DNA from 2 places in the Bradyrhizobium sp. B120 genome. Region 1 is predicted to be linked to the other one. Evidence: predicted binding sites of a transcription regulator. Region 1 holds the regulator's gene; the other holds the start of a gene.

What was found. Region 1 encodes HrcA, which represses chaperone genes, less so after heat shock. Its sites were predicted from a motif close to GTTAGCACTCNCNNNNNGNGAGTGCTAAC; they were not measured.
Region 2: the regulator HrcA is predicted to act here: its motif matches at 1,848-1,876, upstream of ACOIX3_RS25455 (co-chaperone GroES).

Annotation. Positions count from the first base shown of each region.
Region 1 is NZ_CP185242.1:31,972-35,430, forward strand. It holds gene rph (ribonuclease PH) at 1-567, opposite strand, end outside; gene hrcA (heat-inducible transcriptional repressor HrcA) at 742-1,830, shown strand; gene grpE (nucleotide exchange factor GrpE) at 1,994-2,599, shown strand; gene ACOIX3_RS00190 (VOC family protein) at 2,645-3,070, opposite strand; gene ACOIX3_RS00195 (helix-turn-helix domain-containing protein) at 3,138-3,459, opposite strand, start outside.
Region 2 is NZ_CP185242.1:5,487,943-5,491,401, forward strand. It holds gene ACOIX3_RS25440 (NupC/NupG family nucleoside CNT transporter) at 1-415, shown strand, start outside; gene ACOIX3_RS25445 (cupin domain-containing protein) at 536-1,126, opposite strand; gene ACOIX3_RS25450 (usg protein) at 1,239-1,529, opposite strand; gene ACOIX3_RS25455 (co-chaperone GroES) at 1,920-2,234, shown strand; gene groL (chaperonin GroEL) at 2,278-3,459, shown strand, end outside.

The DNA of each region.
Region 1 (3,459 bases):
GAAATTGGCGTCGGTATCGGCCTCGGAGTCCTCGGCATAATCGAGATCGAGCACCGGCGTGCCCTGGTAGATGCCGCAGGAGATCGCCGCCACATTGTCGCGCAACACGTTGGTCTTCAGCATGTTGCGGGTCTTCATCCAGTTGATGCAGTCGGCCAGCGCCACCCAGGCACCGGTGATCGAGGCGGTGCGGGTGCCGCCATCGGCCTGGATGACGTCGCAATCGACCGTGATCTGGCGCTCGCCGAGCGCCTCGAGGTCGACGGCCGCGCGCAGCGAGCGGCCGATCAGCCGCTGGATCTCGACCGTGCGGCCGCCCTGCTTGCCGGCGGAGGCCTCGCGGCGGGTGCGTTCCAGGGTGGCGCGCGGCAGCATGCCGTATTCGGCGGTGACCCAGCCGCGGCCCTGGCCCTTGAGCCAGGGCGGCAACCGCTCTTCCAGCGTGGCGGTCACCAGCACATGGGTGTCGCCAAACTTCACCATGCAGGAACCCTCGGCATATTTGACGACGCCGCGTTCCAGCGACACGGGACGCAGTTCATCGGGCGCACGGCGGCTTGGCCGCATTGGAAATCCTCCAGAATTCCGAGAAAGTGGGTTGGGCGTGCTTGTAGGAGGGGGAAGGGGCAGCGGCAAGGGTTTTCGGCCCCGGTATGGTCCGGTGCCAGGGGGGCCGAATGCATGCTTGTCACCGGCCTCCGGGAGCGACAGATTAGGCAGCAATTGTGAAGGACTGGGAGTGTGACGCACCACGATCCGATAGGCCTGATCGCGCCGCATGCCGGGCTCGCCCAGCTTAACGAGCGTTCGCGCGACATTTTTCGTCAAATCGTCGAAAGCTATCTCGCGACCGGCGAGCCGGTCGGTTCGCGCAACATCTCGCGCTTGATCGCATTACCGTTGTCGCCGGCCTCGGTCCGCAATGTAATGTCGGACCTTGAGCAGCTCGGCCTGATCTATGCGCCGCACACCTCGGCGGGCCGGCTGCCGACCGAACTCGGCCTGCGTTTCTTCGTCGACGCCCTGATGCAGGTCGGCGACCTCACCGAGGCCGAGCGGCAATCGATCCAGACCCAGCTTGCGGCGGTCGACCGTGCGCAATCGGTCGAGGCAGCGCTTGGCGAAGCGTTGACGCGGCTGTCGGGGCTGACCCGTGCCGCAGCGGTGGTGCTGACGCAGAAGTCGAATGCGCGGCTGAAGCACATCGAATTCGTGCGGCTGGAGCCGGAGAAGGCGCTGGTCGTGCTGGTCGGCGAAGACGGCCAGGTCGAAAACCGGGTGCTGGCATTGCCGCCGGGCGTTCCCTCCTCGGCCCTGATCGAAGCGACCAATTTCCTCAATGCGCGGATCCGTGGCCGGACGCTGGCCGAAGCGCGGCTCGAGCTCGAGACCGCATTGACGCAGAACCGTGCCGAGCTCGATCAGCTCACGCAAAAGGTCGTCGCGGCCGGCATCGCGAGCTGGTCCGGCGGCGCAAATGAGGACCGCCAGCTGATCGTGCGCGGTCACGCCAATCTGCTCGAGGATCTGCATGCGCTGGACGATCTCGAGCGGATCAAGTCGCTGTTCGACGATCTCGAGACCAAGCGCGGCGTGATCGATCTGCTTGGCCGTGCCGAGCGCGGCGAGGGCGTGCGGATCTTCATCGGTTCGGAGAACAAGCTGTTCTCGCTGTCGGGTTCCTCCACCATCATCGCGCCATACGGCGACGCCCAGGGCCGGATCGTCGGCGTGCTCGGCGTGATCGGACCGACGCGGCTGAACTATGCGCGGGTGATCCCGACCGTCGATTATGCCGCGCGCATCGTCAGCAAGATGCTGGGCGGCTGACCGGAGCGGATTTCGCTTTCATTTGACGGTTTTCGTTGCTCAAGCCGGAGGTCCCTGTTCCCGAAGCCGGTATGTTGCGCTTGATTTTCGCCGCTCAAAGCACGATATCCCGGGCAGCAATCCCCAAGATTTGAACCGACGCGAGTTTTCGAGAAGGCAAGCCATGACCGATCCGAACCGGGCCAATGACAACACCGAGAATTCGGCGCCGACGGGTGAGCCCGTGGTCTCGAAGCCCTACATCATGCCTGACGATCCCGAGGCGGGATCGACCGAGGCGCTGACCAAGGAGCTCGCCGAGGCGCGCGACCGGACGCTGCGTACGCTGGCCGAGATGGAGAACCTCCGTCAGCGCACCCGCCGCGAGGTTGCCGACGCCAAGACCTATGGCATCACCGGCTTCGCCCGCGACGTGCTCGATATCGCCGACAATCTGCAGCGCGCGATCGATGCCGTGCCGGCCGAGACCAAGGAATCCGCCGATCCCGGCCTGAAGGCGCTGATCGAAGGCGTCGAGCTGACCGAGCGTTCGCTGCTCAACGCGCTGGAGAAGAACGGCGTCAAGAAGTTCGATCCGATCGGCGAGAAGTTCGATCCGAACTTCCAGCAGGCGATGTTCGAGGTGCCGGACACCTCGGTGCCGTCGGGCACGGTGGTGCAGGTCGTGCAGGCCGGCTACATGATCGGCGAGCGCATCCTGCGTCCGGCGCTGGTCGGCGTCTCCAAGGGCGGCGCCAAGGCCGCGCCGAGCGCCGACTTCACGGTCTGATTGCTGCGACGCCGGCCCTGAAGCTGTGAGCTTGCCGCTGTCGTGTCACGATGGCGGCTTCTCATGAGCCTTCGGCCAATAGGTGCCGAAGCTCCAGAGATTTCCTTCCGGGTCACGGCAGGCGAAATCACGACTGCCATAGTCGGTGTCGCGCAGTTCCATTTCGATCTTGGCGCCCGCCGCCCGGGCCTTCGCATGCAGGGCGTCGGGATCGTCGACCGCGATGTAGATTGAATCGGTGCGGCGGCCGGTGGCATCGCCGACCAGCCTGCCATAGGCATCGTCGCGGCTCTGGCCCAGCATCAGCATCGAGGAACCGTAGGCGAGCTCGGCGTGGTGGATCACGCCGCCGTCGCGGTAGACCACGTGCTCGGTGAATCCGATCACCGTCTTGAGCCATGAGATCATCGCCTCGGCGTCCTTGCAGCGCAGGGTCGGGTAGATGCGCGGGGGGTCGATGTCGTGCGTCATGTCACAGGCCTCCTTGGCTGATCGTGCCATCCTGCACGAGCCGATGCGGCTTCGGCTTGAAGGTTTGTTACCAGTCCTCGGAACGAACCAGCCGGCCACCGGTCAACGCCTGGCGGCGCGCCCATGCCGTTGGCGGTTCGCCGGCGAATTCGACGAATTCGCGGGCGAGGTGGGCCTGGTCGGCATAGCCGCTTTCCGCGGCGATCCCAGCCCAGCCGAGCCTGGATCCGCTTTGCGCAAGCCGGCTCGCCCGATGAAACCGCATCATGCGCGCCAGCGATTTGGGCGCGATGCCGAGCTCGGACCGAAACCGGCCGACCAGATGCTTGCGGCTCCAGCCGATCTCGCCGGCCAGTGCCGCGATGCTGATGGCGCCGGCCGAACGCGCC
Region 2 (3,459 bases), 3.7 Mb from region 1:
CGCGAACGCGATCATCGGCCTGCTGCCGGAAGTCGGCGGTGCGAAGATCTCGCTGCAACGGCTGCTCGGCTACGTGATGGCGCCGGTGTGCTGGCTGATGGGCCTGCCGTGGCCGCAGGCGATCACGGCGGGAAGCCTGATGGGCACCAAGACCGTGCTGAACGAGCTGATCGCCTATGTCGACCTCTCGAAGCTCGGGCCCGACGCGCTCGATCCGCGCTCGCGGCTGATCATGCTCTACGCGATGTGCGGTTTTGCCAACTTCGCGAGCCTCGGCATCATGATCGGCGGCCTCGGCATCATGGCGCCCGAGCGGCGCGACGAGATCAACGCGCTCGGGCTGAAGTCGGTCGTATCAGGGACGCTGACGACGTGCCTGATGGGGGCGATCGTGGGGATGCTGACAGCGCCGTAGCCCGGATGGAGCGAGTCCACCTCGTCATGCCCGGGCTTGACCCGGGCATCCATCGATCAACCACGACTCTTGCGAAGCTGGATGGATGGCCGGGTCAAGCCCGGCCATGACGGCCCGTGGCTACGCCTTCAACTCCACCGTCTTGAACTCGGCCGGCAGGATCACTTCCAGCAGTTCGACGTCGTCGGAGTAGTCCAGGATCATGTGCCGGATGCGCGGCGGCTGGGTCCAGGCGCTGCCTTCCCTCATCAGCGTCTCGCCTTCGCCTTCCATGTAGGTCTTCACCCAGCCCTTGAGCACATAGACCATCTGGAATTCGACGTCGTGGAAGTGCAGCTTCGACACCTCGTCCGGATTGCACGGTCCCTGCAGCCGGATGACGTGGGCCTGCGCGAGACCATGGGATGCTGCGGCAATGCCGAGATCGCGGTACTTGGCATAGGCGCGCAGCCCGTCGGCCTTGAAATCCTCTTCGCGGTGGTGGCTGATGGCGACGCGCTGCTTCGGCCGTGCCTTGCTTGCCGCCTTGGTCGCTGCTTTCGGCGCGCTCTTCTTGGCCGCGGTGACGCGACCCTTGGACTTGATGGTCTTGCGCGCGGACGATTTCGCGGACGATTTCACCGACGATTTTTTGGCGCCGGCGCCGAGCCCCGACCATTTCTTCTTCACCGCGGTCTTGGCTGCGGATCTCGATGCCGTCTTCTTGGCCATTGTTCGCCTCCCGTCTTTTTGTGACGGGCGAACGCTAACACAAGTCGCGCCGCGCGAGGTGGGCAAAGGCACATGCCGCGCCGCGCCCCCTTGCCCTGCCCCCTTCAACGGATCAATGCAGCCGGAACACGCCGTCGACGGCGCGCAGTTCGGCCGGCTTGACCAGCTTGGAATGCGCCACCGTCACCGAGAACAGCGGGCCCTCGAGCTTTTCCTCCCAGAAGGCGAGGAAATCGCGCAGCGCCGGAAATTTCGGAAACAGGTCGTAGTTCTGCCAGACATAGGTTTGCAGCAACGAGGGATGGTCCGGCATCCGATACAGGATTTGCGCCGTCGTCAGTCCATACCCCAGCAACTGCTTCCGGAAATCGTCGGAAACAACCCCACCAACTCGCGAGACCATGCCAACCTCCTGTGACGGAGCGCATTCACATGGCGGCCGACCCCCGCCGGACCACCGGCAATGGATGCGCTCACATGATACAAATGTGACGCACGCGACTAACCCATCTCAAGCCTAAATGTTTAATAGGTTGTTGAAATTTCTTGCGTTAGCAGCAGCTTACCGCATCTGCTAATAGCCCCGGCGCCCCCGGGGCCGGCATTAAGGATGCCGAAATGATCTCGAAATGATCCTGGCAGCCGTCATTCGCGAGTGCCAATTTTTCTGCTAGAGCCACTTGCCCGCCGCCTAGGCTTGGCCTATCTCCTGCGCAGTCGGCTTGGCACTCGCCGGGCTGGACTGCTAAAATTCCAAAAATCTACAGAATCCGCAAACGTTTAGGAGGACTGCATGAAATTCCGTCCGCTTCACGACCGCGTCGTGGTCAAGCGTATCGACGCCGAAGAGAAGTCTGCTGGCGGCATCATCATTCCGGACAGTGCCAAGGAAAAGCCCTCGCAGGGCGAAGTGACCGCCGTCGGCCCGGGCGGCCGCGACGAAGCTGGCAAGCTGATCCCGATCGACCTCAAGGTCGGCGACCGCGTCCTGTTCGGCAAGTGGTCCGGCACCGAGGTCAAGATCGACGGTGAAGATCTGCTGATCATGAAGGAAAGCGACATCATGGGCGTGCTCGACGTCCCCGCTTCCAAGAAGAAGGCGGCCTAAGCGCCTCTTCCCTCCCAGGTAAACCTCTCAAGGAAAAATTCAGATGGCAGCTAAAGAAGTCAAATTCTCCGTCGATGCGCGCGACAAGATGCTGCGCGGCGTCGACATCCTCGCCAATGCGGTGAAGGTTACTCTCGGCCCGAAGGGCCGCAACGTCGTGCTCGAGAAGTCGTTCGGCGCTCCCCGCATCACCAAGGACGGCGTCACCGTCGCCAAGGAGATCGAGCTCGAGGACAAGTTCGAGAACATGGGCGCCCAGATGGTGCGCGAAGTCGCCTCCAAGTCCGCTGACGCGGCCGGCGACGGCACCACCACCGCCACCGTGCTCGCCCAGGCGATCGTGCGTGAAGGCGCCAAGTCGGTTGCCGCCGGCATGAACCCGATGGATCTGAAGCGCGGTATCGACCTCGCGGTCGAAGCCGTCGTTGCGGACCTCCAGAAGAACTCGAAGAAGGTCACCTCGAACGAGGAGATCGCCCAGGTCGGCACCATTTCGGCCAACGGCGATGCCGAGATCGGCAAGTTCCTGGCCGACGCCATGAAGAAGGTCGGCAACGAGGGCGTGATCACGGTCGAGGAAGCCAAGTCGCTCGAGACCGAACTCGACGTCGTCGAGGGCATGCAGTTCGATCGCGGCTACATCTCGCCCTACTTCGTCACCAACGCCGACAAGATGCGCGTTGAGATGGACGACGCCTACATCCTCATCAACGAGAAGAAGCTCTCCTCGCTGAACGAGCTGCTGCCGCTGCTCGAGGCCGTGGTGCAGACCGGCAAGCCGCTGGTCATCGTCGCTGAAGACGTCGAAGGCGAAGCGCTTGCCACCCTCGTCGTCAACCGCCTGCGCGGCGGCCTGAAGGTCGCGGCCGTCAAGGCTCCGGGCTTCGGCGATCGCCGCAAGGCCATGCTGCAGGACATCGCGATCCTGACCGGCGGCCAGGCCATCTCGGAAGACCTCGGCATCAAGCTCGAGAACGTCACGCTGCAGATGCTCGGTCGCGCCAAGAAGGTGATGATCGACAAGGAAAACACCACGATCGTCAACGGCGCCGGCAAGAAGGCCGACATCGACGCTCGCGTTGCCCAGATCAAGGCGCAGATCGAGGAGACCACCTCGGACTACGACCGTGAGAAGCTGCAGGAGCGTCTCGCCAAGCTCGCAGGCGGCGTCGCGGTGATCCGCGTCGGCGGCGCGACCGAAGTCGAGGTGAAGGAGCGCAAGGAT